Regions from separate parts of the Halomonas sp. Mc5H-6 genome, predicted to be linked through region 3. Evidence: predicted binding sites of a transcription regulator. Region 3 holds the regulator's gene; each other region holds the start of a gene.
The links. The regulator PhoB, encoded in region 3, activates phosphate uptake and scavenging genes when phosphate is short. The targets are predictions, from matches to a motif close to TGTCATANNNNTGTCANA.
Positions count from the first base shown of each region.

Region 1: a site for PhoB is predicted at 7,038-7,055, ahead of NH395_RS14005 (glycosyltransferase family 1 protein). Genes of this name have one in related genera too.
Region 2: a site for PhoB is predicted at 3,168-3,185, ahead of NH395_RS13445 (PhoX family phosphatase). Genes of this name have one in related genera too.

Region 1 covers NZ_JAMXSI010000010.1:65,958-76,720, forward strand. Annotated here, with positions in the region: gene glnA (glutamate--ammonia ligase) at 1-336, shown strand, start outside; gene NH395_RS13970 (DUF4124 domain-containing protein) at 435-959, shown strand; gene glnL (nitrogen regulation protein NR(II)) at 1,166-2,224, shown strand; gene ntrC (nitrogen regulation protein NR(I)) at 2,221-3,648, shown strand; gene NH395_RS13985 (DUF6435 family protein) at 3,671-3,847, opposite strand; gene NH395_RS13990 (YqiA/YcfP family alpha/beta fold hydrolase) at 3,918-4,466, opposite strand; gene NH395_RS13995 (entericidin A/B family lipoprotein) at 4,474-4,605, opposite strand; gene NH395_RS14000 (phosphatase PAP2 family protein) at 5,326-5,865, opposite strand; gene NH395_RS14005 (glycosyltransferase family 1 protein) at 5,828-6,991, opposite strand; gene NH395_RS14010 (SDR family oxidoreductase) at 7,175-7,840, shown strand; gene NH395_RS14015 (sn-glycerol-3-phosphate import ATP-binding protein UgpC) at 7,826-8,890, opposite strand; gene ugpE (sn-glycerol-3-phosphate ABC transporter permease UgpE) at 8,891-9,733, opposite strand; gene ugpA (sn-glycerol-3-phosphate ABC transporter permease UgpA) at 9,772-10,656, opposite strand; gene ugpB (sn-glycerol-3-phosphate ABC transporter substrate-binding protein UgpB) at 10,728-10,763, opposite strand, start outside.
Region 2 covers NZ_JAMXSI010000009.1:87,385-98,147, forward strand. Annotated here, with positions in the region: gene NH395_RS13435 (LysR substrate-binding domain-containing protein) at 1-326, opposite strand, end outside; gene NH395_RS13440 (hypothetical protein) at 512-835, shown strand; gene NH395_RS13445 (PhoX family phosphatase) at 921-3,056, opposite strand; gene NH395_RS13450 (YbaN family protein) at 3,251-3,625, shown strand; gene NH395_RS13455 (Lrp/AsnC family transcriptional regulator) at 3,643-4,149, opposite strand; gene NH395_RS13460 (1-aminocyclopropane-1-carboxylate deaminase) at 4,386-5,402, shown strand; gene NH395_RS13465 (DUF6482 family protein) at 5,547-5,888, shown strand; gene mgtE (magnesium transporter) at 5,959-7,314, shown strand; partial or broken gene NH395_RS13475 (IS3 family transposase) at 7,636-8,795, opposite strand; gene NH395_RS13480 (SDR family oxidoreductase) at 8,906-9,781, opposite strand; gene NH395_RS13485 (AraC family transcriptional regulator) at 9,830-10,720, shown strand.
Region 3 covers NZ_JAMXSI010000003.1:144,859-155,621, forward strand. Annotated here, with positions in the region: gene recG (ATP-dependent DNA helicase RecG) at 1-1,389, shown strand, start outside; gene yccS (YccS family putative transporter) at 1,397-3,583, opposite strand; gene NH395_RS06410 (hypothetical protein) at 3,786-4,142, opposite strand; gene NH395_RS06415 (HU family DNA-binding protein) at 4,142-4,453, opposite strand; gene NH395_RS06420 (FAD-dependent oxidoreductase) at 4,523-5,692, opposite strand; gene NH395_RS06425 (chorismate lyase) at 5,849-6,352, shown strand; gene ubiA (4-hydroxybenzoate octaprenyltransferase) at 6,388-7,278, shown strand; gene phoB (phosphate regulon transcriptional regulator PhoB) at 7,375-8,064, shown strand; gene phoR (phosphate regulon sensor histidine kinase PhoR) at 8,067-9,389, shown strand; gene cysZ (sulfate transporter CysZ) at 9,913-10,647, opposite strand; gene phoU (phosphate signaling complex protein PhoU) at 10,730-10,763, opposite strand, start outside.

The DNA.
Region 1 (10,763 bases), on a different contig from region 3:
ACCCGCTTCCCTGACCCGACAGCCAACCCGTACCTGGCCTTTGCGGCCATGCTGATGGCCGGTATCGACGGCATCAAGAACAAGATCCATCCTGGCGATGCCATGGACAAGAACCTGTACGACCTGCCGCCGGAAGAAGGCAAGGCCGTGCCGACCGTGGCGAGCAGCCTGGATCAGGCGCTGGAAGCGCTGGACACCGACCGTGCCTTCCTCACCGAAGGCGGTGTGTTCACCGACGAAATGATCGATGCCTACATCGAGCTCAAGATGGAAGACGTGGAGCGTATTCGCATGACCACGCACCCGGTCGAGTTTGATATGTACTACAGCTGTTAAGAACGACAGCTGCTAAGAACAGCTGCTAATCTCACCGATGTGGTGCAGATAAGCCTAAACCCCGCCACGGCGGGGTTTTTTTTGTTAAGGGGGGGCATATGTCGCGTAAGGCGTTAGTGGCGCAGGCAAAGGGCTGGGGCATGGGCCTGGTGCTGGTCGCATGGGTGAATATCACGGCTGCATCGTCAACCGTCTATCGAGTGGTCGATGAACACGGCAATGTCACCTTTTCCGACACCCCGAGCGAGGGCGGCGAAGCGCTTGAGCTGGCGCCGCTGCCTGGATTGCCAAGCGAATACGCGGAGGCGCCCAATAAGCCACCGGCCACCTCGCCTGGCCAGCCCTTCATGCCTTACGACCGCTTCCTGATTCGCTCGCCAAGCGCTGGTGCCGAGGTGGGCGCCGCCACGCCGGTCATGCTCAGCATTGTGCCGCGGTTACGCGATGACCATCGGGTGCAGCTGCGGGTGAATGGCGAGATCAGCCAGTCGGCGCTGCACAGCGATGTGTTCTGGCTGGCGAACTTGCCCGCTGGTCGGCATCGGCTTCAGGCTGAGTTGTTGGATAGCCAGGGTCGACGGCAGCACCGCACAACCGCGGTGACGATTGTGGTGGCAGAATAGCACTAATGCGCCATTATGGTGCATGCGATGGCTGGAGGCGTCGATGGCCTGCGCTAAAACAGCTCGCCATGCACCGCCACACGGCGCAAGTGACGTGCAAATCAGCGCGCTGGCGCATTTGGCGCGCTTTTTGCAGTTCTCTCTACATCTTTCCAGCGGAAGGTTGACCCAAGATAATGGACGAGGCGACTTTGCAAGACACCACCATGCACCAGCGTTTACTTGAACACCTCACCACGGCGGTGCTGCTGCTGGACGGCCGCCTTAATGTGCGCTGGATGAACCCTGCCGCCGAGGCGTTGTTTGCCGTGAGTCTGAGCCGAGTACAGGGGATGAGCCTTGACGGAATGCTGGGCGGTGATGAAAGCATCGACGAAGTGCTGGCCAAGGCCCGCGACGCCTTTCATCCCTTTACCCAACGCGAGGCGCGCATTTCGCCGCTGAATAGCGATCCGCTCACCGTCGACTATACGGTGACACCGCTCTCCGACATGGAACTGCTGCTGGAAGTGGAGCCCCGCGACCGGCTGATGCAGATTTCCCGCGAGGAAGCGCTAACCACCCGCCAGGAAACCATCAAGGTGCTGGCCCGCGGCCTTGCTCACGAAGTCAAAAACCCGCTGGGCGGTATTCGCGGCGCGGCGCAGCTGCTGGAGCGCGACCTGGATAACCCGGCGTTGCGTGAATTTACCCATATCATCGTCGAGGAAGTCGACCGGCTACGGGATATGGTGGATTCCATGCTGGGGCCCAACTACATCGTCAAGCACGAGCCGGTCAATATTCACAAGGTGCTCGAACGCGTGCGTTCATTGCTGATCGCCGAGCACCCCTGGGTGGATATTCAGCGCGATTACGATCCCAGCCTGCCGGAGCTGTTCGGCGATGAAGCACAGATGATCCAGGCGGTACTGAACGTGGCCCGCAATGCGGTCCAGGCCATGGGCGATGCCGAGACGCCGACGCCGACCCTGGTACTGCGCACGCGCGCGCGCCGCCAGTTTACGCTGGGTGCCGAGCGTCATCGTCTGGTCAGCGAGGTGGGTATTATCGACAACGGTCCGGGCATTCCCGGCACCCTGCAGGAAACCCTGTTTTACCCGATGGTCTCGGGCCGTGCCGAAGGCAGCGGCCTGGGACTGTCGATCGCCCAATCAATTTTGCACCAACATCAAGGGCTGATCGAATGCGACTCACGCCCGGGGCGCACCGAATTTCGTTTATTGATTCCCTTGGTTATTAATGTCACCGGAGAAGCGTCATGACAGAGCCTGCCCGTAATGATGTTGCGCGGGTCGTCATTGTTGATGATGACCGTGCGATTCGCTGGGTACTTGAACGTGCGCTGGCGCAACCCGACCTCGAGGTTGAATGTATCGAGCGTGCCGACACGGCCCTTTCCCGCTTGCTTGAGAGTCCGCCGGATGTCCTGGTTACCGATATTCGCATGCCGGGAATAGATGGCCTGGACCTGATGGCACGGGTACGCGAGGCCCACCCCGACTTGCCGGTCATCGTGATGACCGCGCACTCGGACCTGGACAGTGCGGTGGCGTCCTACCAGGGCGGTGCCTTCGAGTATCTGCCCAAGCCGTTTGACGTTGATGAGGCGCTGGCGCTGGTGCGTCGTGCCATTGCCCATGCTCGCGAACGCCAGCGCCCGGTCACGGTACCGGAGGGGCTCAACGCCGAAATTATCGGTGAAGCCCCTGCCATGCAGGAGGTGTTCCGGGCCATTGGTCGGCTATCCCACTCGCACATTACCGTGCTGATCAACGGTGAGTCGGGGACCGGTAAAGAACGTGTTGCCGAGGCGCTGCATCAGCACAGCCCGCGCCAGGGCAAGCCGTTCATCGCGCTGAACATGGCGGCGATTCCCCGGGACTTGATCGAGTCCGAGCTGTTCGGCCATGAGAAAGGGGCCTTTACCGGTGCCACCTCACAGCGCCAGGGGCGCTTTGAACAGGCCAATGGCGGTACGCTGTTTCTGGATGAGATTGGCGATATGCCAGCGGAAACCCAGACGCGCCTGCTGCGCGTACTGGCCGACGGCGAGTTCTATCGGGTGGGGGGGCACACCCCGACCAAGGTCGACGTGCGGATTATCGCGGCCACCCACCAGAACCTGGAATCCCTGGTCGACGACGGGCGCTTCCGGGAAGACTTGTTTCACCGCCTGAACGTCATTCGCATCCACTTGCCGAAACTGGCCGAGCGGCGTGAGGATATCCCCAGGCTGACGAGTCATTTTCTGGCTGAGGCGGCCAAAGAGCTGTCCACGGATGTGAAGGTGCTGACCCCCGAAGCGGAAGCGCATCTGACCCGCCTGCCCTGGCCGGGTAATGTTCGCCAGTTGGAGAACATCTGCCGCTGGCTGACGGTGATGGCCTCGGGACGAGAAGTGCTGGTGGAGGATTTGCCAGCAGAGCTGCGCTCACCCAGCGCCTCGGAGTCCAGCGCCCATGGCGATTGGCGCAGCGCTTTTCGCGACTGGGCGGATCACGCCTTGGCGGAGGGCCATACCCATTTGCTGGAAGAGGCGGTGCCGGACTTTGAGCGCATCTTGATAGAAACCGCACTCAAGCATACCGGCGGACGTAAGGGCGAGGCGGCAGAGCTATTGGGTTGGGGGCGCAATACGCTGACCCGTAAGCTGAAGACGCTCTTACCTGCGCTGGCGGACGAGTAGCTGAAACGACCGCCAGGCGTTGCTACTTGTCTGCTTTTTTAAGGCGCTCTATTTCAGCGAGCAGCGCATCGGCTTCTTCCGTCAAGGTGGCGTTCGCTCGCATGTCACCGTTGCGGGAAGCTTCCATGGCGGCTTGCAGCTTGCGTTCGTAGTCTTGCTGTAGCTTCTTTTTAGGGTCGCGCTTGAAAAGGCCAAACATGGACGCTCTCCTTCTGTGTGTACATTCTTTGTACACCTTTGGAGAGTGTTTGTCTAATGCCGTGAGGCCTTTAGCGGCGTGAACAGGCGATCGAGCGGGCGTGCAATACGGCGCTGCATCGCATCAGGAAGGCGTCGAAGTCGCTGAGCAGGGTATCTAGGCTTTCGTGGAGGCGATGATCGTCATCCAGCATGCGCAGTGACAGCTGCTGACGTTCGGCCCAGTCAATGACGGGGCGAGGTGGGATCACATCATCCTGCCAGCCATGAATGACGTGAGTGCAGCTGGCTTGGAGCGTGGGGTCGGTTTCCGGATAATGCGGCAGCCCGATGGCCGGGGCCAATAAAAAGCAGCCCAACACGGGCTGCTGCGAACTGACCGCTGCGCTTAGCCAGCCGCCCAGGCTTGAACCGGCAAAAACGCAGCGTTCAGGGTCATCACCCCGGGTCTCCAGCGTCGCCATTAGGTGCTGAAGGCGCTGTTGCGGGTCGGGCTGGTCACGGTAATCCATTACCACGGCCTCACAATCGTCGAGCTTTTCGGCGATGCCTTTCAGCGCCTGCATTTTCAGCGCCCCGGGGCCGCTTTCCAGACCGTGTGACAGGTAGACCGTTAGCATAACCGTATTAACTCGCTGATTGCTGGATGGCTTCTCCACCCTGCTCGATGTCTTCACCCGCACCGCGGATGGTGTTGCAACCGCTCACCAGGAGCAGAACAGTGGTGCATAGAATGGCAATGGCCGTGACGCGTTTCATGGAAGTCTCCTTACTCAGGCAGATCGTGATATCAGCTAGATTAGCAAAGGTTTGCCGTTTAGCCACACCGCCAGTATGTACCTCTTTTGTCATATCACCATGCTGTTTTGTCGCATGTGCCAATACGCTACATGTTTTTTGTGCCATCGGCGCGATGAGTGGCCCATGTCGGTATAAGCTAAGTTCATGATTTAAATTAATTTTGTATTTTTTAAAGCCTGGTTGGCCTGATGTCTGCTCCATTAGCATTACATGCGAAATGTCATGGATGCTTTTTTATTCGCATGGATAAACCTCACTGTTATCAACGTCAAGGCAGTTGGTCAGTGTTGTTAAACAGAAAGTGGAAAGTTATTTCACAGGAAATTGAAAAGTTGTATTGGAAAGCTGTATTGGAAAGTCGTTACGTAGCAAGGTTGCTCTCGTGTTGGAAGGTAATAGGAAGGTAGTCGTCAGCTAGAAGGTAATGGGTAGGAAGTTACGGCAGTCGAAACGTCAGTAGTTGAAAGGTAAAGCGGGTCAGGGGAGTGTCGCAGTAGTAAAAGGAAGGCAGGAAGCCAATTGATAATGGATGGAACATTCAAAGGAATGGGCACTCCCCGCTTTAGCGTAAGGATGCGCTAAACATCAGCGTCATGGAATGGCGGCGATGCGAAATTACCACCTTGTTCCGGCGAGGTGGTTTTTTTGCGTCTGGACGATCACCCATCGCTGGACTGGCTAGCCCATAAGGTAAAGGCTGAGCAGCGCAAAGCCATAGCCCATGGCACCCCCGGCGATAACATCGCTTGTGTAGTGCAGGCCCAGGCCAACCCGGGAGATCGCAATCAGCATCGCCAAGGGGATGACCACAGGCAATAACCAAGGGGTGTGAGCGGCGACCAAGGCGCTGAACATCACGGCATGCATGGTATGCCCGCTGGGGAAGCTATAGCGATCCCGGGCCGGTGCGTTGCACTGAATACCGTTGCGATAAGTAATATACGGCCGCTCACGGCACAGGCGGGTTTTCACCAACCGGTAAATGGCGATGGCGATGATGGCGATCAGGGTGTACTGCAACATTCGCCAGGCACCATCAGGCTGGAGCCAGGGTTGCGCCAGGATCAGCAGCACCCAGGCTGGCCAGTCTCCCAGCCGGCTGGCGGCCTGGAGGGTCAGTCGCCAGGGCCGGTAGAGCGATAGGCGCGACACGCGTTGGCAAAACTGCCATTCCAGCAAATCAAGACGATCGAATACGACGAGGGGACGGGGTCGCATGATAAGCCTCCTGGGCCTTTAGAAGATAATCAAGAAACTGCCGGGCAATGCCCGCCCAGCTCTGCTCGAGGGCTTTCAGCCGGGCGAGCCGACTGTACTTGGCATAGTCTGCCGGGTGTTGGCATAGCGTCACCGCCGCCTGACAAAAGGCCGCAGCGTCGTTGATGGGCACGGTAATGCCGTTGTAGCCGCTCTGGATCAGCTCGGCGCTGGCCGCGTGCCGATAGGCCACCACGGCGAGCCCGCTGGCCATGGCCTCACTGACCACGTTGCCCCAGGTTTCGGAAAGCGAGGGGAAGATGAACAGGTCGGCGCTTGCGTAATGCCGGGCAAGCGCGTCGGGGTCAATAAAACCGGTAAAATGCACATCCGGAAGCGCGCTTTCAAGCTGAGCCTTGGCAGGGCCATCGCCCACGATCACGTGGGCCATGTCGGGGCGGACGTTGCGCATGGCGTGGTAGGTTTCCTGTAGCAACGCGAGGTTTTTCTCGGCGGCGAGCCGCCCGACATAAAGCGCCACTGGCTGATGGTCACTCACCCCCCAGGCACGGCGTAATTCAGGGTCGCGATGGGCGGGCGAAAAACGCTCACCATCGATGCCGCGTGACATCACCGCGACGTCGTTGATGCCTTGCTGGCGAAGTTGGCTGGCCTGCAGTTGGGTAGGCACCAGGGTTAAGCCGCAACCGTTATGGAAATAGCGCAAATAGCGGCGGGTGGCCGAAGCGAGCCAGGGAACGCCGTAATCGCCACAGTAGTGGTCGAAATTGGTGTGCCAGCCTGCCACCAGCGGAATGCCCATTTGGCGTGCCGCCAGGCGTGCCGACCAGCCCAGCGGGCCTTGGGTGGCCAGGTAAATCACATCGGGGCGCTGGGCTTTCCAGAACTTGCGCAAGGTCGCGGGGCGGCAAAAGCCCACCTGTACGTCGCGGTAGCCCGGGATGGCAAAGCGCGATACCTGCAGTTCGGCCATTGCCTGAGGGGCCTTGGCGGCAAGCGGGGGCTTTGGCCGAATCACATCAATACGTACCTGATGGCGGTCAAGCTCGCGGCTAAGCCGACTCAAGGTGTGCGCGACACCATTGATTTCCGGTGCCCATGTTTCACTGACGATGCAAAGCCGCATGTGCGATCCGCCCTCTTGTCCATTTATGCAGAGTGTGGGCGGCAGGCATGACATGACTAAGACAGACAGGTGAACAAGCGATGACAGCAAGGCACCTGTCAGCGTTTAAAGACGGCCAGCCTAAGGGTTGTGCAAGGATGTACCATGTTGCCGTGAATCGTGTTCCATCAATGGGAGTTACAGATGAAATCAACGGTGTTAATCACGGGGGCCAACCGGGGTGTCGGGCTGGCGCTGGCAGAGCATTATGCTGATGAAGGCTATCGCGTTATCGGTGTTTGCCGTCAGTCATCCGACGCGCTGGCGCGTGTGGCCGATCAGGTGATCGAGTCGGCGGATGTCACTCAGCCTGATGATGTTGCCCGCCTTGCCAAGACCCTGAAAGGCCAGACGTTGGACTTGCTTATCAACAATGCCGGACTGCTGCGCGATGAATCCCTGGGCAGCCTTGATTTCGACAGTATTCGCGAGCAGATGGAAATCAATGCCTATGCGCCGCTACGGGTAGCGGAGGCGCTGCTGCCCAATCTCGCCAAAGGCAGCAAGATCGTCAACATCACCAGCCGCATGGGATCCATCGCAGATAACGACTCGGGCGGCCGCTATGGGTACCGGGCGTCCAAGGCGGCGCTCAATGCCTTTGGTAAATCCCTGGCGATGGATTTAAAACCACGCGGCATTGCCGTGGCTCAACTGCACCCCGGCTATGTGCAAACGCGCATGGTCAATTTTGGTGGATTTATCAGCCCTCAGGATGCCGCGCTTGGCATTGCCGCGCGGATTGAGGCATTGACCCTCGATAACAGCGGCGGGTTTTGGCACAGCAACGGCGAGTCACTCCCCTGGTGATGGCGTGCGCTGCCCCGTGACGCTGTTGAACGGATGCAGCGCGTCGCGGGGCACGTAGAACCGCAGCGTTTCGCCTTCGGCCACCGGCGGCTGGCCGGAGACACGGATGACCGTGGGTTGGTCACTACCCGCGAGGTTTACATACAGGTGGCTCTCGGCCCCGGCGGCTTCAAACAGCGCAAGCGTTGAGTCGACGGTCAAGTGAGGCGCTTGGGGCGGCGCTAAGTGCATATCATCCGGTCGAATGCCGACGGTATCGGTGCCGTCGGGCAGGTTGTCCAGCAGGCCGCTTTCGCCCTGTGTTTTCAGGTAATCCACCTTCAGCATGTTCATGGCGGGGGAGCCGATAAACCCGGCCACAAACATGGTCGCGGGGCGGGCATAGATCTCCATGGGCGTGCCCACCTGCTCGATCTGCCCGGCGTTGAGCACCACCAGGCGGTCACCCAGGGTCATGGCTTCAAGCTGGTCGTGGGTGACATACAGGCTGGTGGTTTTCAAACGCCGCTGTAGCTGCTTGATCTCGACACGCATCTGCACGCGCAGCTTGGCATCCAGGTTCGAGAGGGGCTCGTCGAACAGAAAGGCGGCCGGGTCCCGCACCAACGCGCGGCCCATGGCCACCCGCTGGCGCTGACCACCGGAGAGCTTGCGCGGTTTGCGCTCAAGAAACTCCTCGATCTCCAGCATTTTGGCGGCAACGTGAACGCGCTGATCAATCTCGTCTTTTTTGAAGCCGCGGTTTTTCAGGCCATAAGCCAGGTTGTTGTAGACCGTCATATGCGGGTAGAGGGCGTAGTTCTGGAATACCATGGCGATGTCGCGTTCGGCGGGTTCGAGCTTATTGACCACCCGGTCACCGATTTTGAGCGTGCCGTCGGTGATGGTTTCAAGCCCGGCCACCATGCGCAGCAGGGTGGATTTACCGCAGCCGGAAGGCCCGACCAGCACGACAAACTCGCCGTCGTCGATCTGCAGGTCAACGCCTTTGACCGCCCGGACATCACCGCTATAGGTTTTCGTTATTCCCTCCAGAGTAATGCTGGCCATTTACTTCTCCGTCTCGGTCAGGCCTTTCACAAACAGGCGTTGCATGAACAGGATGACTAACACCGGCGGCAGCGCGGCCATGACCACCGCGGCCATCACCAGGTGCCACTGGGGATTCTCTTCCGAGGTCATGCGCTGGATGCCCATCACGATGGTGGTGTAGTCGGGGTCGGTGGTGATCAGCAGCGGCCAGAGGTACTGGTTCCAGCCGTAGATGAACATGATCACGAACAGCGCGGCGATATTGGTCACCGAAAGCGGCATCAGGATGTCTTTAAAAAACTTCAGCGGCCCGGCGCCGTCGACCCGGGCGGCTTCGAGCATTTCTTCGGGGACGGTCATGAAGAACTGGCGGAACAGAAAGGTCGCGGTGGCCGAGGCAATCAGCGGAATCGACAGGCCGGCAAAGCTGTTGAGCATGCTGAGGTCGGCCACTACCTGATACGTGGGGATAATGCGCACTTCCACCGGCAGCATCAGGGTGACGAAAATCAGCCAGAAAAAGAACATGCGGAAGCGGAAGCGGAAGTAGACGATGGCAAAGGCGGACAGCAGCGAGATAAACAGCTTGCCTATGGTGATCGCCATGGCCATTACAAAGCTGTTCCACAGCATCAGCGCGGCGGATGGAGAGTTGGCCGACGAAACGCCGGATTGCCACATTTGGGTATAGTTTTCGATCCCATGGCTGCCGGGTAGCAACGGCAGGGTCCCGCGCAGTAGCTCATCAGGTGCCTGGGTCGAGGCCACAATGGCGATATAAACGGGGAAAACCACCAGCGCCACGCCGATGATCAACACAGTATGGGCAAAGCCATTGGCCCAGGGCCGGTTTTCAACCATCACAACACTCCATCAAGGCCGGATTAGCAGACCGTCTGTTAATAATTAACGCGCCGCTCGATAAAGCGGAACTGAATCACGGTCAGCGCGACCACAATCACCATTAGCATCACCGACTGAGCGGCCGAAGACCCCAGATTCAGCCCTATGAAGCCATCCGCATACACCTTATAAACCAGGATATTGGTGGCCTGTGCAGGCCCGCCTTCGGTGGTGGCGTGGATAATGCCAAAGGTGTCGAACATGGCGTACACCACGTTGACGACCAACAGAAAGAAGGTCGTGGGCGACAACAGCGGGAAGACGATTGTCCAGAAGCGTTTGATGGGGCTGGCGCCATCAATGGCGGCCGCTTCAATCAGCGATTGTGGAATGGACTGCATCCCCGCCAGGAAGAACAGGAAGTTATAGGAGACCTGCTTCCAGGCGGCGGCGAGAATCACCAGCAGCATGGCGTCGCTGCCTGAATTGCGGTGGTTCCATTGGTAACCCACCATCTCCAGCATGTAAGGCACGATGCCGATGGAGGGATTGAAGATGAACCACCATAAAACGCCCGCGAGGGCGGGCGCGATGGCGTAGGGCCAGACCAGCAGGGTGGTGTAGGTGCTGCGCGAACGAAGCATCCGGTTGACGGTGCTGGCCAGTAGCAGCGCCACCGACATGGAGACCAGCGTGGTGCCTACCGCGAAGATCGCCGTCACCGAGAGCGAATTGAGATAGCTGCCGTCGCGGAACAGGCGGGCAAAGTTCTCAAGGCCCACAAAGGTAGTTTTCAGGCCAAAGGCATCTTCCCGCAGCAGCGACTGATACAGCGCCTGGCCCGCCGGCCAGATAAAGAAAATCAGCGTGATGACCACCTGGGGGGCCAGCAGGGCGAAAGGCAACCAGCGCCCCGGAAAGGTCATGCGTTTTGTTTGCATGGGCAGCTCTTGAACACAGCCGAAACGAAAGCGCCGCCTACCCTTGGGTAAGCGGCGATGTCAGTGCCTGGTTACTGATTGGCGGCTTCGAAGTCCCGTAGCAGCGC
Region 2 (10,763 bases), on a different contig from region 3:
AGCCCCACGCGCCCCTCGATGGCAGGCGCTAGAAACTGGGTCACGGCTTCAGCGTTGAGTTTAAGCAGCCGACGACCATAGCCCAGCAGTACTTCCCCCTCGGCCGTCAGGCGGACATGCCGTGCCTCGCGTACAAACAGCGTCTGGCCGAGAATCTCTTCCAGCCGTTTGATCTGCATACTCAGCGCGGAAGGGGTGCGAAACAGCTGCTGGGCGGCGCGTGTAAAACTGCCGCTTTCCGCAATCGTCACGAAAGTGCGCAGTACCTCGCTATCCAGTAGCGGCAAGGCGTCCCGACTGGGGGGCAGGGTAGAGAGTTGGTTCATCACGCTTACCTTTCAGTAAATCTTAATGCTCAGTGTAGATCTTTTCGTTTGATTGATCCATAAATGCGTATCAAGCTACTCCTCAGAGGTCGCGACCCTCCTGCTTATTAATCAAAGCTCATACCTGCCCAGTCGGTGCTTAGGCGCCGCTTTCTGTGCTGCGGGGGTGACAATGGAGGTGCGAGATGAAGCGCGAAGCCCTGACCCAACATGCCCATGACGCCTGGGAAAAAGCCAGCCAGTTGGCGCCGCCGCCCAAGCCGCCAAAATTGCATTTTTACATGCCGGCCATGCCCTCGATGCGGCTGATTCGAGCGCTCGATATGCGCTGGTGGCGCTACCGGCGTCGGCGGCTATTTCGACGTCATATCTTGCCGCTACTGGCTTACGACGATCAGTTGTTACAGGACCTTGGCCATTGCCGCGAAGATATTCTCTGGGCCAACCAGCTGCCACTAAAGGTCGATGCCATTCAGGCGCTAGAGGCTCGTCAGAAAAATACTATGTAGCGCAACGCTAGCATCAAAAAAGCGTCGAACCTGGGAGAGGTTCGACGCTTGTATAGGCATACTACGCAGTGTTGAAGGCTGGCTCTTAAACCCCTACCGGCCCTCCGTCACGCTTTTGAATCACCACGGTTGCTGCCCGCGGGCGGACTTGGCCGCTAGCGGCAACGGTGGCATCTTGGGTCAGCGCACTGCCATCGGCAGGCCAGTTACCGGGGTGCTGAATGTTAATGAACAGCGCGGTTTTATCCGGCGTGGCAAAGATACCTGTCACTTCGCAACCGTTCGGCCCCACCGCAAAGCGCTTGAGCTGCTGCTGGTTGCTGTTGTTGATCACCGGCCCGGTTCCCTGGATATCGTCCAGCCCATTAGGGACTACCGCGAGCAGTTGATCGTTGGTGTACTCCGTCACGCTCTCGTAGCCGTTGTCGGTCTGAATCCAGAGAATACCCTGACCATCACCGCGATCATCGAACCAGAGCCCATCGGGGCTGGCGAACTGGTTCATTTCGGTCAGGCCCGAGTGGTTATCTGTATCGTCAGCGGCGGCGCCAAACACAAACACCTCCCAGGTAAAGGCATTCGGTAAGCGGCTTTCGCGCCAGCGAATAATGTGGCCCGCCTCGTTATTGGCACGTGGATTAGCCGCGTTAGTGGGTGCCAGGTCATAACCTACCCCCACCTGCTCCAAACGCTCACTGTCGTTGGTGTAGGTTGGCTGTGAATCTTCAGCGATGCGCTGTGAATTATTGGTCAGAGTGAGATACACCTCGCCCGATGCAGGGTCAACAGAGGCCCATTCGGGACGATCCATCGGCGTGGCGCCCATTAAGTCTGCCGCGTCGCAGGTATTGATAATCACACCGGCTAAATCGTCCTCAGCCAAGCCTAAGGCTGCCGCCAGGGTTCGGCCGTCCTGGGTCTTGGCATCAGGCGTCAGCGGCAGCCATTCACCGCTGCCATCGGCGTGAAAACGGGCCACATAGAGGGTGCCGTTATCCATATATTTGTTGCCAATGGCAAGACGGTCATATGCCTCGCCCGGCCGATTGGCATCGGCGGGATCCCAGGCGGCGTCGGAGACGTACTTATATACGTACTCGTTGCGGGCATCGTGGCCTGAGTAGTAAACGATTGGCTTGCCAGTTTCCAGCTTACCTAACCAGCAACCTTCATGGCGAAAACGGCCCAGTGCCGTGCGTTTTACGGCACGAGCACCGCTATAGGGATCGATTTCGACCTGGTAACCGAAGGTGCGCGCTTCGTTGCGGTAATCGTCTTCGGCGCGCTCACCGCGTGGTGTGATATCAAAGCGGGCAAACTCATCGTTCTCTTCAGAAGCATCACCCGCCGAGGTTTCCCAGGCATAGCGGCCGCGTTCAGTGGGAATACCAATGCGGGCGTCGTCCTGGAAGCGCTCGCCGGTGTGAACAAAGACGTTAGGCCAGTTCTCTTCGCAGGCAATGTAGGTGCCCCAGGGCGTTACCCCGTTACCGCAGTTATTATTGGTACCGCGGGTTTGGGTGCCTGCTGGCGAAAAGTGAGTTTTAACATAGTCACTGCCCGCCACGGGGCCAGCCAGATCCATTTCCGTTGCGCTGGTAAAGCGGCGGTTATAGCGGGAGCCCGGCACATGCGCCCATTGGCCGCTGGCGTCTTTTTCAACCTCGACAAGGGTGACACCGTGCGCATTGATCTCGGTGCGCGACTCCGCCGCCGGGCGTTGCCCTTCATCCGCATTGGTGGGGCCGCCCTGGGGTGCCCAGAGTGCCGACTGGTCGATATATTCATTGTTGAGTGCCAGAACAAAACGGCGTGAGGCGCTGTCAGCGTCCAGGGCAAACCCCGCCATGCCGTCATGGTGCATGCCCACGCTTTCCGCCTGACGCTCGGCGGTCATTGGCTGGTCGGGCTGCCAACTGCCGCCCGCGCTTAACGGTGTGCCCCAGGGCACCAAGACTTGGGCCACGTAACCGTCTGGCACCACCACGGCATCGGTGCGTGATCCTTGAACCGCCTCAAACGCCAGCGTCAGGGGTGTTTTTTGGGCGCCGCTGGAGGCAAGCGCTTGCGCCGCACCGCCAAAGCTTAGCATCGAGGCAGCCGCCATGCTCAAACCACCGCGCATCACATCGCGCCGGGATACATGGTGCGCCAATACTTCGGCGAAAGGTTGATTGCCGCTTTGGTTAAACAGGCGATGATCTTCGATCTCTTTACTCATTGTGGTCTCCCCCTGATCGTTTGTAGGCCAACGATTGAACGTTAGGAGACACTAAAGAAGCTAAATGACAATACGATGGCGGAGTGCCTGCATTTATATGAAGATTGTCTGTGTGGCAAAGCCGTGACATAAGCCCATACTTATTCAACACTCAGCACGATGACGTTATTGAAGCGTGCCCAACAGGAGCAACAATGAGACTGATCCGCCTCATGTGGGTCGTGCTGGCAGGGTTGAGTTTTAGCATCGGTGTCCTCGGCATTTTTCTACCCCTGCTGCCTACCACCGTCTTTATGCTAATAGCCGTTTACTGCGCCTCCAAAGGGTCGCCTCGCTTCGAGGCCTGGATCCGCTCCCGCCACTATGTGGGCCCACTGCTGGTCACTTGGGAGCAGGAGCGGGCTATCTCCAGACGCGGAAAATTGGCGGCCGTCAGCACGATCGCGTTGAGTGCACTGATCACGGCTTGGTCGCTCGGCCCCGGCTGGACACGCTGGGGCGTGATCGCCCTACTGATGCTGATTGCCCTTTGGCTGGCCACCCGGCCAGAGCCGTCTTCCTCGCCTTAGCCAAGACTACAGCAGGGCTAAACCACCACCTTATGGGTCGACACCACCTGACGCAGCCCCATGAACGAACGGATCTGGCGCACGCCGGGCAGGTAGAGCAACTGCTCAGCATGCAATTTATTGAAGCTTTGGCTGTCCCGGGTGCGCACCAGCATAAAGTAGTCGAATTCCCCGGTGACCACATGGCACTCCATACAGCCGGATACCTTCTGGGCCGCCTCTTCAAAGGCAGCGAAGGATTCCGGCGTCGAGCGATCCAGCACCACGCCAATCAGCACCACCATCCCCGCCTGTAGCTGCTCAGGGTCTAGATGCGCCACCACCCGGCTGATCACCCCGTCCCGTTTGAGCTTTTCCACTCGGCGTAAACAGGCCGCTGGGCTCAAGCTCACCTGCTCTGCCAGCGCCACATTGGAGAGTGTGGCGTCGTCTTGCAGCAGTTTGAGAATACGCCGGTCTGTTCGGTCCAGTTCAGCCGCCTGATCATCAGGCTCAGCGCCTGAACGGGAGGTTTTTGAGCGCACTATTATTTACCTTATTGACCTTTAGACACTATTTAAAACCATATAAAGCATTTAACACCAACACTTGCTGCTTTAACACGTCTTATTTTGCAACACAAAAATCGCAGCTAACACTTAGTATAAATAGCAGAGCGCGCCAACTGTTCACACAAAGCTTTCACCTAAACCTTTCATCTAAACCCTCGCCAAGCGAGCTGTCTATTTCGCACTGAAACGCTTAAAAGCCGGAGCCTGCTATGAACCTAGAACGTTTCCCCCGCTACCCACTCACCTTTGGACCGTCCCCCATCACACCGCTCAAACGTCTAAGCGAACATCTCGGCGGTGACGTAGAGCTCTACGCCAAACGCGAAGACTGCAACAGCGGCCTGGCCTTTGGCGGCAACAAAACCCGCAAACTGGAGTACTTGATCCCTGAAGCGTTGGAACAGGGCTACGATACGCTGGTATCGATTGGTGGTATTCAGTCCAACCAGACCCGTCAGGTGGCCGCCGTGGCCGCCCATTTGGGCATGCAATGTGTGCTGGTACAGGAGAACTGGGTCAACTACTCCGACGCGGTCTACGACCGGGTGGGGAATATCGAGATGTCGCGCATCATGGGTGCCGATGTACGCATGGACGACGCGGGGTTCGATATCGGCATTCGCCCCAGTTGGGAGCAGGCCATGGAAGATGTTCGCCAGCGGGGTGGTAAGCCCTTCCCGATTCCTGCGGGCTGTTCAGAGCACCCCTATGGCGGCTTGGGTTTTGTGGGCTTTGCCGAAGAGGTGCGCCAGCAGGAGAAAGAGCTGGGCTTCACCTTTGATTATATTGTGGTGTGCTCGGTCACCGGCAGCACCCAGGCGGGCATGGTGGTGGGCTTTGCCGCTGATGGCCGTGCCCAGCGTGTGATCGGTATCGACGCTTCCGCCAAGCCGGAACAAACCCGCGAGCAGATCTTACGCATCGCCCGCAACACCGCCGAGCTGGTGGAGTTGGAAGGCGGCATTACCGACGACGATGTGATTCTGGATACCCGCTACGGCGGCCCGGAATACGGCCTGCCCAACGAAGGTACGCTGGAAGCCATTCGCCTGTGTGCTCGCTTGGAAGGCGTCCTCACCGACCCGGTTTACGAAGGCAAATCCATGCACGGCATGATCGATAAGGTTCGCAACGGCGAATTCCCTGCGGGCTCCAGGGTTCTCTATGCTCACCTGGGCGGCGTACCGGCATTGAATGCCTACAGCTTTCTATTCCGTAATGGATAAGTTCTTAATGGAAAGAGGATAAAACACCCATTTCGCCTCCTCTGATCAGGCATTTATATAACACCGATCAGACGGTTATTGCTGTACAAATAGAGTACAGCCTTTAGTCTTGGCGTATCGGATATTCACGCATGAGGATACGCCATGTCTTCTACCCTTCCCGCTCACGTCACCCTTGAAGACCTTGCACACTGGCCCGAACCGCTTCCTGACGTAGAAGTGCACGGACTGGATATGGGCTGGTACATCGTTCGCTTGCATCAGGATAACAACGTCAGCTTGCTGATCGACCAGAATGGCGAGACGCAGCGCTTTACCGGCACGCAGTGGATTGGCCGTGCCTTGGCGCCGCTGGGCTTCACCCATGGCACGCTGACCTGGGCCGACGCCACCGATGAAATGATCGGCACCGATGTGCCCCCTGTGTCTGCTCAGCAGCGCATGGCTCATGGCGTTCGCGTAGCTTTTAACCAGGCCTGTCTATAAAATTGATAAAGCGCCATCAATAGCTTTCAGGTAGCTGTGTGGACGATCAATTTGCCGAAGGATGGACGCTATGCGCGATGATGAGAAATACACCAATACTGAAGAGCAGTTGCTTTATCTTCAAAAAAGTCTGGATGAAGAAGATAGCACCGCTCTGGAAGCGCTATTTGCCGAGCTGGACATTCTGGCCATTGCGCGCACCCTTGAATCTTTTCCCGCTAAAACCCGCGATCGGCTTTGGGAGTACATCCCTGGCGAACTCATCGGCGAGGTATTGGCAGAAGTCGATGAAGACATCCGTGCTGACTATATCGAAGATTTATCGGCAAGCGATGTTGAGCAGATCGTCAAGGGCCTGGATGCTCAGGAAGTGGCTGAAGTACTGGACGTTGCTGACGAAGCCATCAAGACCAGCGTTTATGCCAGCCTGGACCAGGAAATTCGCGCCCAGGTCGAAAACCTGCATGCCTATGAAGATGATGTGGTGGGGCGTTACATGGACCCCGAGACGGTCAATGTAAAGCAAGGGGTCTCGTTAGAAGCCGTGCAACGCTATATACGCATCCACCAGTTGCTCGACGATGAATCCCAGCAGATCATGATCACGGATAAAGATAAGCGATTGCTCGGCACACTGACGCTGATTGATTTGATCAAACAACCACAAAGTGCCGTGGTTGATGATTATATGGATGATTTTTTTACCCTGAATGATCAAATGAAAGTCAGTGATGCAGCGGCGTTATTGCGCTCCAAAGAGCTGCCCTTTGTGCCCGTGTGCGATAGCGATGGATTGCTGGTTGGGCAGTTGAACTCCGCCGACGTATTAGAAATCACCCAAGACGATGCTGACATGACGCTGAAGCACATGTCAGGCGTCAGTGACGAAGAAGAAGTGTTCACCCCCATCATGCGCAGTGCTAAAAGCCGCGGTATTTGGCTGGGTATTAACCTGTTGACCGCTTTTTTAGCCGCCTTCGTGATCGGTCAGTTCGAAGCGGTACTCGATCAAATCGTGGCATTAGCTATCCTGATGCCTGTCGTTGCCAGCATGGGCGGCATTGCCGGTAGCCAAACCCTGACGGTCGTGATCCGCGGTCTCGCGTTAGGCCAACTTGCCGGTAACAACAAACAGTGGCTGTATAACAAGGAACTTTGGGTAGGCATGAGCAACGGCCTGGTGTGGGCCCTCGTCGTCGGGTTCATTTCCTATCTGTGGTTCAGTGACTTACTGATCACGCTGGTCATCACCCTAGCCATTTTTATCAACATGAGCCTCGCCAACTTGTCAGGCGTGCTGATTCCGCTGGTGTTGAAAAGGCTGCAGATTGATCCAGCGCTGTCCGGCGCAGTCATTTTAACCACCGTCACCGATGTGGTTGGCTTTCTATCCTTTCTGGGGCTGGCGACGCTGATTATTTTGTGATCTTTTCGTTAGCTTATTGCTCCTTTTACCTTTTCAGCCCATGAGGCATTCGCCAATTCAATTTCGGCAACGCCTCATTTGTCGATCATTAGACAGCCAAAGCCGACGTGGAGGAGCGTAAGGCAAGCATCCGCTCCCATATTACTGGTTCAGCCGCGCTTCGTATTTTTCACTAGGGGCATCCATGTCCCTACTTAGATCACCGCTATAACAGCGTCTCGAATAGACGTGGGTGGCTTGTCGATAAACTTAGAGTTGGAGACCGCCCCTTCTGATTTTCTTACCTAAATCCGTGACTCCACACGGCCCCATTTGTAGTGGTCAACTAATACCGGACAGTAATTTCAGATTTTCCTCAGCCCCACCAGGAAAAATGCCACCGTTAAATGAATGAGGTCGCTGCTGGTTGTAGTAACCCATCAGATAGCTACTAACGTCTTTCTTGGCCTCAGGTAGATTTCGATACCCCCACGCCGGTATCCACTCTGATTTCAGGCTCCGGAATAGCCTTTCCATCGGCGAGTTGCCCAGCAGTTGCCACGTTGGCTCATGCTTTGTTTAATTCGATAACGTCAAAGTCTTTGGCGGAACTTGCGGCTTGCATACTGACGACCCTGGACGGAATGGAACATGACCTTCTTTGGCTGAGCACGTTGTTTCCAAGCATGATCCAGCGCTTTCACAACAAGATCTGCATCCGGGCTGGACGACATGGGCCAGCCAACAACACGACGAGCATAAAGATCTAACACAACGGCCAGATAGCTCCAACGCTGGCCACTCCAGATATAAGTGATGTCACAACACCAGACCTGATTGGGCTGGTCTGGTGTAAATTTGCGGCCAAGATGATTCGCAATATCAGGTCGCTCAACGGTCGCCTGTTTGTAAGCACGAGGGCCTGGCTGCTTGCAGACCAATCCCATTTCGCTCATCAAACGCCGAACCTTGAAACGGCCGATGGTGACGCCTTCTTCGCTGAGTAACCCATTGATTGAGCGGCTGCCAGCTGAGCGGCGACTCTTTTTGAAAAGGCGGTTTACCTGAGCTTTTAAAGCCAGACGTTCAACATCCACGCGGTGCCGCCGGGCGGTACTCGTAGTAACTGGAGCGGCTAATATCAAACGCGTTACAGACCATTTCAACAGGCATTTGCTCACTCAACTGGTCTATCAGCGCGTACGATTCATGTCGTCCGACATCAAGAGAGCGGTAGCCTTTTTTAGGATGGTTTTTTCCATCTCAAGGCGTTTGCAGCGAGCCTCAAGCTCCTGAATACGCTGCTGTTCTGGAGTTAACGCTTTGCCCTTAGGCGTTATTCCCTGACGTTCGTCCTCAAGCTGGTGAACCCAGCGTCGGAGGGCGCTTTCTCCGACACCCAACGAGGTACAAGCTTGAGGATAACTGTACCCTTGACCTAGTACTAGGCTGGCAGCTTCTTGCTTAAATTCAGGCGAAAAAGTACGTCGTTTCTTGGTCATCAGGCACCTCGCTTATGATGGCAATATTACCACCTACGTTGGTGTCCGGTTTTATTGAACCGCTACAATCACGTTTCTCCTAGCGGGAGACGAGCGATGTCGTATCGACTTCAGAGCAACTGACCACCCGAAATGTCAAAGGTCGTTCCGTTAGCCCAAGCCATGTCTTCAGAGAGGATGGCTGCTACGGCAAGACCTATATCGTCTGGTAGACCAACGCGTCCTAGTGCGATGCCTTGCGCTACATAGGCGTTTACATCCTCATTATCACGCACTGCACCACCGCCAAAGTCAGTAGCGATCGCGCCTGGAGCGATCGCGTTCACGCGGATACGACGCGCACCAAGCTCGACAGCCAAGAAACGAGTTAGGACTTCGACCGCTGCCTTCATTGACGCGTAAAGACTGTAGCCAGGCAAGGTAAAACGAACGAAGCCAGATGAAACGTTCAGAATACGTCCACCGTCCTGAATAAGAGGAAGTAGCTTTTGGGTCAGGAAGATAGGCCCACGCAGATGCGTGGCGACAAGTGATTCGAATTGCTCTTCGCTAGCATCAGTGAAGTTAGAGAAAATACCGTTCCCCGCATTATTGACAAGAAAATCGAAGTGCTTGCGGCCGAAATGGGTTTTCAGAGTATCTGCCACCTTCCCGGCAAATGTCGGGAAGCTAGATGTGTCGGTGACATCAAGTGCAAGCATCTCGGCTTTGCCTCCTAGCGCCTCGATCTCTTGCTGTAGGGTCTTGGCTTCTGCAGCACCACTGTGGTAGGTGCCAATGATGTGGATGCCACGCTTGGCCAGATTAAGAGCCATGTTGCGACCAAGGCCACGGCTGGCGCCAGTGATAAGTGCGATCTGATTACTCATAGTTATCTCGGTGATAAGGTTTAAATTCAGCGCGCCTTTCGACGCCTTCCTGACCTTCTCATGATAAGTAATCGCTGCTTCATATCCTTCGCCTAATAAACTCAATTTATTGCCCAATTATATCAATCCTCTTATAAAGTGAAGGATTGTTGTTATAATCGGTTGATGAAAAATGATTTAACACCACATCTTGATATAGCGCTGCGCCATGCGCCACCTGGGTTGACGGTTACACGCATTCCACGTGTAGACCTCTGTGTGGGGCAAGGTTCCACAGACAAGGCACCTTGCCTGTATCGCTCGATGATCTGCTTTATCCTGCAAGGCTCAAAACGCGTTGCCATTAATGACAACCTTCTAAGCTACGATAGTGAGCAGTATCTTATCAGCGCCCTTGACTTACCTTTGACCGGGCAAATTTTTGATGCAGAAGAGGGCTTGCCTTACGTGGCAGTATCGCTAGTGCTAGATCCGGCAATATTGGCGGAATTAGCGGCAACTATGCCATCTGTTCGCGAAAGCGAACCAACGAAGATCGGCATTACGGTAAATCCAATGAGTGCTCCGCTGCGTGATACCTTACTGCGCCTATTATCGTTGCTAGACTCGCCTGAAGATATTCCGGCTCTTGCCCCCTTGGTCGAAAGGGAATTGCTTTATCGTCTCCTTCAGGAACCTCAAGGGCAGCTTCTGCGTCAGATTGCCCAACCCGATGGTGCGCTAAGCCGTATCCGGCGAGCAGCTGCCTGGATCCGGGACAATTATAAAGTCCGACTTCAGATAGAGGTATTGTGTGATGTCAGCGGCATGAGCCGGGCAAGTCTTCATCGACATTTCCTGTCAATGACAGGTCTCAGTCCTGTTCAGTACCAGAAACAACTTAGACTGCAGGAAGCACGCCAGCTTTTACTTGCCGGCGAGCATCGCGCGTCAGATGTAGCGTTTGTTGTTGGCTATGAAAGTGCATCACAGTTTAGCCGCGAATATACGCGGCAATTTGGCGTATCTCCTATGCGTGACGTGCGCCAGATACGGCATACGATTAAGACTTCGTAACGGTGTAACCAGCCAACCAATCTGTTTTGTTGGTTGCTTGCGT
Region 3 (10,763 bases):
GCGCACCAGCTAAGCCTGCGCGAGGTGCGTTTGCGCATCCAGGCGGATGGTGCCCCCGAGTTGCCGTCCGGGCGAAGCCTTCAGGCGCGTTTTTTAGCGCAGTTGCCCTTTGCCCTGACCGGCGCCCAGGGGCGGGTGCTGGAAGAAATTGCCCTGGACCTTGCCCGCCCAGCCCCCATGTTGCGGCTGGTACAGGGCGATGTGGGCTCGGGAAAGACTGTGGTCGCCGCCATGGCGGCGCTGTCGGCGCTGGCGGGGAACTGCCAGGCGGCGATCATGGCGCCCACGGAAATCCTAGCCGAGCAGCACTACCGCTCGTTTAAAGCCTGGTTCGAGCCACTGGGCATCGAAGTGGCCTGGCTGGCGGGCAAGCTCAAAGGCAAAGCGCGGCTGGATACCAAGGCGGCGATTGCCGATGGCCGTGCGCGCATGGTGGTGGGCACCCATGCGCTGTTTCAGGACGATGTACATTTCCAGTGCCTGGGCTTGGCGATTATCGACGAGCAGCACCGTTTCGGCGTGCACCAGCGCCTGGCGCTGCGTGAAAAAGGCGAAGCGGGCGGCCTGACACCGCATCAGTTGATCATGACCGCCACGCCGATTCCCCGTACGCTGGCCATGAGCGCCTACGCGGACCTGGATGTCTCGGTAATCGACGAGCTTCCCCCCGGCCGGACGCCGGTCAAGACCGTAGTGGTCTCCGACGAGCGCCGCCCGGAAGTGGTCGAGCGTATCCGGCGCGCCTGCAGCGAAGGCCGCCAGGCCTACTGGGTGTGCACGCTGATCGAAGAGTCCGAAGCGCTGCAGTGCCAGGCGGCGGAAGTCACCCGCGACGAGCTTACCGAGGCGCTGCCGGAGCTTGCCATTGGCCTGGTGCACGGGCGCATGAAGTCCAGCGAAAAAGCCCAGGTGATGGCGGCGTTTAAAGAAGGCGAGCTGGATTTACTGGTTGCCACAACGGTGATCGAGGTGGGCGTGGATGTCCCCAACGCCAGCCTGATGATTATCGAAAACCCCGAACGCCTGGGGCTTTCCCAGTTGCACCAGCTGCGCGGCCGGGTCGGGCGCGGCAGTACCGAGAGCTTCTGCGTGCTGCTCTACCACCCGCCGCTGTCCAAAACCTCCCGCCAGCGTTTGGCGGTGATGCGCGAAACCACCGACGGCTTCCGCATCGCCGAGAAAGACCTGGAAATCCGTGGCCCCGGCGAAGTCCTCGGCACCCGCCAGACCGGCCTGGCGCAGATGAAAATTGCCGACCTGGAGCGCGATGCTGACCTGCTGGACCAGGTCACCGCCCTGGCCCAGGCGCTGCAAGGCAACAAGGACATCACCACCGTGCTGGTGCGCCGCTGGCTGGGGGAGGCCGCCGGGCGCTATGGGCAGGTTTAGCCCAACGCTAGGTCGCTGGATCTGGCGTGGTAATCAGACGACTCGCCGCCTCGCTCAGCGGTGCCAGCTGGTTCGCAATCAGGCGTAGCTGGCTCTGGATGGGCCGGTAACGCGTGACGGCGTTTTCCTCTTTGGCTGGGTCTTGGTCATCGAGCTGTGCGATCAGCGCCTCGGCCTGGGCCGACAGCGGGGTGATCGGCTGGCGGTTTTGAAGCTGCTCGGCGAGCTGGTCGAGCAGTTCGCACATGCGCTTGGCGGCGGGCACAGACGCGCTGTCGTCCTCGTCGTCGGCTAGCTGGTGGCGATGGGCACCGAGTGCCGAAAGGTGGCTCAGCAGGGTGTTGGAGAGCACCAGAAAGCGCAGCCCGTTGTCGGCATCCTGCTTACGGTAGTGCCCCGGCTCGTGAAGCATATTGGTGAGCAGCGTGGACAACGCCGCATCGGCGTTATGCGCATTGCGCCGTGCCAGGCGATACGCTAAATCGTCCTGTTTGCCTTCTTCGTACTGGTGAATGATTTCTTCCAGGTAGCGGCGATGGTTGGTCAGCACATGCGCGGCCTCGCGATTCAGCCGCCGACCTTGCCAATCGGGCAAAATGAAGAATACCGCCAGGCCCGCGATCAGGGCGCCAATCAGCGTATCGAACAGGCGTGGCCAGATAAGATCGAAGCCATCGCCCACCTGGTTGAAACTGCACAGCACCAGTAGGGTAATCGAGGCGGTGGCGATCACGTAGTGCTTTTCGCGGTTGGCGAAGAACGATACCCCCGCGGCGACCGCGATCAAGCTTTGTACCAGTGGTTGGGGGAACAGGCTGATCGACGCCCAACCGACGACTAACCCCAACATCGTGCCCATGATTCGCTGAGAGAGGAAACGTCGCGTGGTAGCAAAGTTGGGCCGACAGACAAACAACGTGGTGAGCAGAATCCAAAAGCCCTGCTGTGGGTCAATCCACTGCATGATCCCGTAGCCGGTCATTAGCGCGATGGAGAGCCTCACTGCATGGCGAAAAGTGGGCGAGCCCAAGGTAAAGTTGAGCCGCACTCGTCTCCAGGCTTCCAGCAGGCTAGAGGGTGAGCGGTCGTAAAGCGCGCTGTCACGGCGTTCGCTGCCGGTGTCCGGATTGTGCGCACTGGCAATCTGCGCTTCCAGGGTGGTCAGGTTGTCGGCCAGTGCGTTGAGCGGGCGCATGAGTGGGCGCCACTCGGGTTTTTCCCGGTCGTCAAGGTTATCGATCGAGGCGCGTAGGTCAGCCAGGGCCTGCTCGCTCTGTTCGTGGCCGAACGGGCGGTTGAGCAGCAGCGACTTGGCTAGCTGACGGCAGGCACGCCCCTGTTGATCAAGCAGCCGCTGGCAGCGAAACAGCACGTCATGGTGAAAAAACGCCTCGGTCAGAGCGCTATACGGGTAGTGAGTAGAGCTTGCGCGCTCGTGGATATCCTGAGCGATAAAGTAGATGCGTAGATACCGGTTGAGCTTCTGGTCACCCCGCTGGCCTTCCAGGCGACGAAAGATCATCTCCTTGGCCTGATTAAGTGCGGTGACGACCTTGCCGTTCTGGCGTGCCAGCGCCACGCGGCGGGCCTCGACATCCACGCCCCGGACCGGCTCGAACAAGGCCGACTTCAAGATCAGAAATTCACCCAGCGCCTTGTATACCCGCGCCATGCTCTGTTTGACTGGCTGGCGCGAAAAAAGCGCGCACCAGATGACCGAAATGACGCCGTACCAGGCGGCACCCCCCAGCAGCAGCAATTGACGGTAGGCGACGTCTTCATCCACCCCGCCGTGCTGTTCAATGTTGATCATCGAATAGATCGACAGAATCAGCGTACCGGAGGCGATGGTGGCGTAGCGTTGGCCAATGGCCCCGAGCATGATCAGGGTAAAGGTCGATGTCGCCAGCCACAGGGCAAACAGCCACGGCCACGGGAACAGCCACTGCACGATGAACGATGCCGACGCAAAGCAGGCAAGCGTCACCAGTAGCGCCTGGAAGCGGCCCTCCCAGCTGTCGTCGGTTTCCGACAGGGCGCTGGCGATAATACCCAGAAACAGCGGGATGACCAGCGTGACATCGCCCAGCAGCGCACTCAGCACCAGCGCACCGCTGAACGCGATAAAAACGCGCAGGCTGTAGGCGAACTTATCCAGCGTCCAGAGGCGGCGCAGCGGTAATGCGATGGGCATAAGGTCTCTTGGTGATCACTGTTATTAGACTTTAGTCGTGATCATAGTATAGAGGGTTTGGGTAGCGCCTGTCTGCAACGCTGATCTATCAGTTATCGGCGAGGGTGTAACGTAGGAGTGGGGAGGGCGAGTCACTGGCGGTATTCGGACAGGATGACGTGACTGGCCCCTCGAGCGTTAACAGTGCCGTCGGGGCCGCAAACTACAGATGCTTAAGCAGTTTCTGAAGCTTGTTCATATCGGCGGAGTCGCCTACCAGGCGGACCTCGCCGTTGATCATGCCGTCGAGGAAGGCTTGCTGCGTGGGCTTCTTGAGGATGCGTAAAGCGGCCTCGTCGTCGCGAAAGCGCAGTTCAAGGTCCAGATCGACCGGCAGTCCCTTACCAGAGGTAATGCTGGTTGGCGTCATCCGGTAATGGCGGGCAGTAACCAAATCCTCTGTGGCAATGCCCCAGTCAAGGCCGCGCATGCGTTCCAATTGTTCACGAAAGCGCGGCTTGCGGCGCAGGGCACGTTTGAGCAGAAAGCCCAACAGCCACAGCGTCAGCTTGAGCTTCATCAGGAAACGGCGTCCTTTAGCGCTTTGCCTGGCTTGAAGGCGACATTTTTGCTGGCCGGGATCTGCAGCGGCGCGCCGGTCTGCGGGTTTTTGCCGGTACGCGCCGCACGCTCACGGACGGTAAAGGTGCCAAAACCAATCAGGGCAACGTCTTCGCCTTTGGAAACGCTGTTGGTAATTTCATCAAGGATCACGTTGAGGACTTGGCCCGCTTTGTCCTTGGACAGGTCGGCGTTTTCTGCAATGGCGGCGGCAAGTTCAGGTTTACGCATAAGGAAACTCCCTTTGTTTAATGATCGTGCAAGATACACTGTCGTGTTGTTGGTCAGGACACTGCTGGCTTGGCCGTCATTTCAGCCAAGCCGCCAGCGCCGCGAAATTTAGCCTAGCAGCGTAGGGGCTGCTCTGGAAAGCTCCACTTTCCTTTTCACGCAGCTGCCTGTCAATGCAAATCCAATCAAACGTCCGTCTCTATCTTCAGCGATTGCCATCATGTCACCGCCTTCGCCTTCGATCCGCCAGCGTTCGGGTGGCTGGACAGGTGGGTAAGCAACCACCGGTAACAGGGGCGTTTTGACGATCACCGGCCATGCCCCAAAGCGCACCGCCGTGGGTGTGCCGGACAGGGTGGCGGCCAGCGCCTGGGCGCTGGCTTGCAGCGGCTGGACGTACATGGCGTTGACGCCATCGACGCAGGCAACGTCGCCCAGGGCGTCGATATCCGGGTGAGAGGTGCGCAGTTGCCGATCCACCAGGATACCGCTGGCGGAAACCGTGAGCCCTGCTGTCTCGGCCAGAGCGGTACGCGGGGTCAACCCCGTCGCCATCAAGATGACATCGGCGTTGAGCGTGTCGTCGCTATCCAGCGTCAGCGTTACGCCTTGTTCATCATTAAGGGCCATGGTCTGGATGGTTCTGCCCAGGGCAAGATGGATGCCTGCGTCAACAAACGCCTCGCCGAGCGCGCGGCCCAGGGGGGCAGGCAACAAGCGGGAAAGCGGTGTGGCATCAGGGGCGATAACGGTGACCTCATGACCGCCCGCGTGCAGATCGTTGGCAAACTCGCAACCGACCAGGCCTGCGCCGATCACCGCCACACGCGCGGGCGTTGTCCCCAGGGCATGATGAAAACGGCGGTAGTCGTCAAGGTCGTTGACGGTAAAGCAATGCGCTTTGACGGGGTCGGGTATCGCCATGGGCACCCGTGGTTCGGCGCCGGTGGCCAGCACCAGGCGGTCGTAGCCAAGCGCTTGGCCATCTTCCAGCCGCAGCGAGCGGTTCGCCACGTCAATCTGGCGGACGGGGGTGTGGGGGATCACTCGAGCGTCAAGCGATTCGGCAAGCGCCGTGGCGTTGCGCTGTGCGAGCTTTTCGGGGGGCAGGCGCTTGGCGAAGCCGGTGGATAGCAGCGGTTTGGTATAGTCATCGCCGCTATCGGCGCTGATCAAGTGCAGGGTGCGTGTATCGCCTTTGCGGCGCAGCGCACGGGCAAGACCAACGCCCGCCATGCCAGTGCCAACAATAACGAGCTCAGCGTGTGATGAGGGCATCCGGGTATCCAGTGGTCAGTGGGACAAAAGCCTGTAAAGCCCACATGTTACACTAGGTGATCGTTTAATTGCCTGGAGGCTCTGGTGTCGCGTCACTGTGTTGGAACCGCCCCTGATCTGCCATGTTGGCGTCCCATTAGCGCGCTGCGTCCGGCGATGAGCGCGCCGTGGTGGCAATGGGTTGCCTCCACGGACTCACTAACGGCGCGTATTGTCTCCGCAGGGGGCGAACGGACTTTTCGCGTACGTTTGTTGCGCCAGGGTGTCGGCTTTCCCCGGCCGCATGAGGCCCTGGCGCTGGGTATGCCAGCCCGGCGCTATGCGTGGCTCCGCGAGGTCGCCCTGTGCGTGGACGAAACACCATGGGTCGTGGCGCGCTCGGTGGCTCCCCTCAAGTCGCTCAGGGGCCAGTGCCTGGAACGCTTGGGGGAGCGCTCATTGGGCAGTTGGCTGTTTCGCCAGCCGGACCTGGTGCGTAGCCCGCTGTATGCCACGCGCCATGCGCCTGGTTTTGCTTTCCCAGGCGATGATCGTATTAGCAGCCTGTGGGGGCGCCGCTCGGTATTTCAGAACGGCGGTAAGAATGGCGGGTTATCGCTGCTGGTGCAGGAATACTTTTTATCGACCATGACGGATGATCTTGCGCTGCCTTCGCGCTAGGCTAAGGCAGCGTCTCTTGGATGGGTGAGGTAAGCATGGATCGTTCTTTATTGCGGCCAACCGGGTTGAGTCGGCTGGCGGACTTCATACAGCTGATGCGCCTGGATCGGCCGATTGGCACCTGGCTGCTGATGTGGCCAACGTTATGGGCCTTATGGGTGGCTGCTGAGGGCGTGCCCGGTCGCAATGTGCTGTTGATTTTTATCGCCGGTGTCTATGTCATGCGCGCGGCGGGCTGCGTGGTCAATGATTACGCCGACCGCCATGTCGACGGTCACGTCAAACGCACCCGGCACCGCCCCCTGGCCACCGGGCGGATCAGTGAGACCGAGGCGCAGCTGCTGTTTATCGGGCTGGTGACGGCGGCCTTCATGCTGGTGCTGTTGACCAACTGGTTTACCGTGCTGCTGTCGGTGGGCGGCGTGGTGCTGGCCTTCATCTACCCGTTCATGAAGCGCTACACGCATTTTCCCCAGGTGGTGCTGGGAGCGGCATTTTCCTGGGCGATCCCCATGGCGTCCGGTGCGGTACTTGGATACGTGCCGGTAGAGGCGTGGCTGCTGTTCATCGCCAATGTGCTGTGGACGGTTGCCTACGATACCCAGTACGCCATGGTCGATCGCGACGACGATATAAAGATCGGCATTAAATCGACGGCCGTGCTGCTGGGTAATGCCGACCGGCTGGTGATTGGGCTGCTTCAACTGGCCACGCTGGCACTGCTGGCCTGGGTGGGCGCGCGCATCGGGCTGGGCGGTTTTTTCTGGCTCGGCCTGGCGGGGATGGCGGCGACCTTCGTCCACCAGCAGCGCTTGATCCGTCACCGTGAACGGGATCCCTGTTTTCAGGCGTTTCTGAATAACCACTGGTCGGGGCTGCTGGTGTTCGCCGGGATTGCGCTGAGTTGGTGGCCAGCGACTGGCTAATCTCCGTCAGTGTCATAGAATTGTCATCAAGTCATGGTGTGATCGTCATGTACCTGTCACTGGATTACTTTCTATCGGACACCGTGAGGCTCTGGAATGACCGCCAAGACCGTCTTGATCGTCGATGATGAAGCATCCATTCGCGAGATGATCGCGGTGGCGCTGGAAATGGCCGACTACCGTGTTCTTGAAGCGGACAACGCTCAGGACGCCCACGCCATGGTCGTTGATCATCAGCCTGACCTGCTGTTGCTCGACTGGATGATGCCCGGCACCAGCGGCATCGAGCTGGCCCGGCGCCTCAAGCGTGAGGAAACCACCGCCGAACTGCCGATCATCATGCTCACCGCCAAGGGGGAAGAAGACAATAAGATACAGGGCCTCGAGGCGGGAGCCGATGACTACATCACCAAGCCGTTTTCGCCCCGTGAACTCGTGGCACGCCTCAAGGCGGTGCTGCGCCGTGCAACACCGCGTGGTGTGGAAGATCCCATCGAAATTAATGGGCTGCTGCTTGACCCGGTGGGCCACCGGGTAAGTGCCAACGGTAAAGACCTGGATATGGGGCCGACCGAATACCGGCTGTTACAATTCTTCATGACCCATCAGGAAAGGGCCTACACACGCAGCCAGTTACTCGACCAGGTGTGGGGAGGTAATGTGTACGTGGAAGAGCGCACTGTGGATGTGCATATTCGTCGGCTACGCAAAGCCCTGGGTGACGCGCATCAGAACTTGATTCAAACGGTTCGCGGTACCGGCTACCGCTTCTCCGCTCGAGCTTAACCGTGCGTTTGTGGAGCCGTGAACTGTGGCGTTTGCTAGGTTGGGCGGCACTCGGCACCTGTCTGGGCTGGTTGCTTGGCCTGCCGGGTCTGGGGCTGGCCGGTGGCTTCGCGATGTGTCTGGTCTACCATTTGCGACAATTGCGCGCCGCCTACCGTTGGCTGACGCAGCGCCCGCAGGACGAACCGCCCGCCGCAAGGGGTCTGTGGGGCGAATTGTTTGATCGTCTGTACCGTTATCAAAAAAGCCAACGCATTACCCAGAGCCGTCTCCGCTCGACGCTTGCCCGCATTCAGGAATCCTCGGAAGCCATGCGCGATAGCGTGGTGATGCTCGACCGCCACGGCGACCTGGAATGGTGGAACAGTGCTGCCAGCAATATGTTGGGGCTGCAAACCGCCCACGACCGCGGCCAACATATTACCAATCTGCTTCGCGACCCGCGGTTCATCAGCTATTTCAACGCCCGCGACTACAGTGAGCCGCTGACGCTCACGTCGCCGATTGATGAGCGTCGCATTCTGCAGTACCAGATTACCCTTTACGGTGACGACGAGCGCCTGGTCATGGCGCGTGATATTACGCGGCTGCATCAGCTAGAGCAGATGCGTCGCGACTTTGTGGCCAACGTCTCCCATGAGCTGCGCACACCGTTAACCGTATTGTCGGGCTACCTCGAAACCTATGGCGAGATGGCTGATCAGCTTCCCCCACGTTTGGGACGCAGCATCGGGCAGATGCAGGCCCAGACACAGCGCATGCAAAACCTGGTCAACGACCTGTTGCTGCTGTCGCGGCTGGAAATCGATCAGGGCGGACAGGATCATCAGCCCATGGACGTGACGTCCCTGTTAAACAGTGTAGGGGCCGATGCGATGGCGCTTTCCGAGCATCAGCACACGCTCACCATTGAAGGCGACTACCCCGCGCAGTTGGTGGGCAGCGAGCAGGAAATCCGCAGTGCCATTTCTAACCTGGCGTTCAATGCGGTACGTTATACGCCCGCTTGCAGCGAGATTACGCTGCGCTGGAAAGCGTTCGGGCAAGGTGCCTGTATCGAAGTGTGCGACGACGGCGAGGGGATTGATCCAGTGCATATTCCGCGTCTTACCGAGCGCTTTTATCGCGTCGATAAAGGCCGCAGCACCGCCACCGGGGGCACCGGGCTTGGGCTTGCCATCGTCAAACATGTATTGCTTCGCCATGACGCCCAGTTGCAAATCGACTCGCATCCGGGCGAAGGTGCCCGTTTCCGCTGTGTTTTCCCGGCGACCCGCCTGAGCACATCTGCCACGCCGCCGCGTAGCATCCCCACGGTTACGTAGCTCGCGGCTGTGCTGCTGGGCATCCAAGTCACATGTGTCATTACGACACATGTCTAGCGTATCCAAATGACACGCCTTGGCGACCAAGCGGTCTGGATAGAAGTATTTAACTCTTTGTTATTATTGATGAATAATCCATTATTTGAATAGCTGGCATAGAGGCTGCTCTCTAATTAGTTAAGGCAGTATCTGTCACTGTAAGATGCAGAAAACTGTTGATACTTTTCTTTACGAAACAAAGAAAAGTAACTACGCTTAGACAGTAGCCCAATGCCGAGCAAGGATGTTCTGCATTAGCAGGGATGATTCAAGATTCATGGGATGAGTCTAGAAGGCGGTCACACTGCCAGTCAGGGTAACGTCCACGGTTGGAGTCCCGCAAAAGGATTGGAAGCTGGTAAGCACCACCGCCTAAAATGATCACTGTCGAAGACCCCGCCTTGGCGGGGTCTTGTTTTTGTCAGCCTTTCAACAATGTCAGCTTGCCCTTCTTTCAGCCTCTATATACTGGCCTTCGCATACTTCAAGAACGCTTGGTCACCGACTGGGCATGGCGATAATGGTCGTCCCACATCAGCACCGCCCCGGCCACGGCACCGGGAATCAAAAACAGGTTGGCCAGCGGGATCCACGTCAATAGCGTGACCAGACCGCCGTAGCTTAAGCTTTGCCACCAGCGAGCCGATAAGCGACCGCGCATATCGCGAAACGCTACCTTGTTGTTATCCATCGGGTAATCCAGATAGGTGATGGCCATCACCCAGGCGGAAAACAGCGCCCATAGCAGTGGTGCCAACAGGTTAAGCCCTGGAATCCAGCCAATCACGAACAGCAGTGCGGCACGGGGCAGGATATAACCCAGCTTGACCATTTCGCGGCCCAGCGCATCGATGGTCGTTTTGACCAGCCCCCGATCATCCAGAGGTTCATGCCCGGTGACCTGAACTTCAACTTTAGCGGCCAAGAAGCCGTAAAACGGTGCCGCAATCAAGCTGGTCACCAGCGTGAAGGTAAAAAACACCACAACCAACAGGCTAAGCACGAAAAGGGGCCAGATAAGCCACGACAGCCAATCCAGCCAACTGGGCACCATACTCATCCAATGCGCCAACCAGCCCTCAAAGCGGTTTATCACAAAGCTGAACATGCTGACGTAGACCAGCAGATTGACCAGGATGGGTAAAAAGACATAACGCCTTAGCCCAGGCTTATAGACACAACGTGTGCCTCGGCTGATGGCAGTGAATGCATCTAGCATGAAAAAGTGTGACTCCTCGATAATGACAACGCCCTGGCTGCCGTGCAGCCAGGGCGTATTGCATGAGGAATCAGGGGGCAGGTCAAGACTTTTTCGGTGCTGCCTGCTGGTCCAGT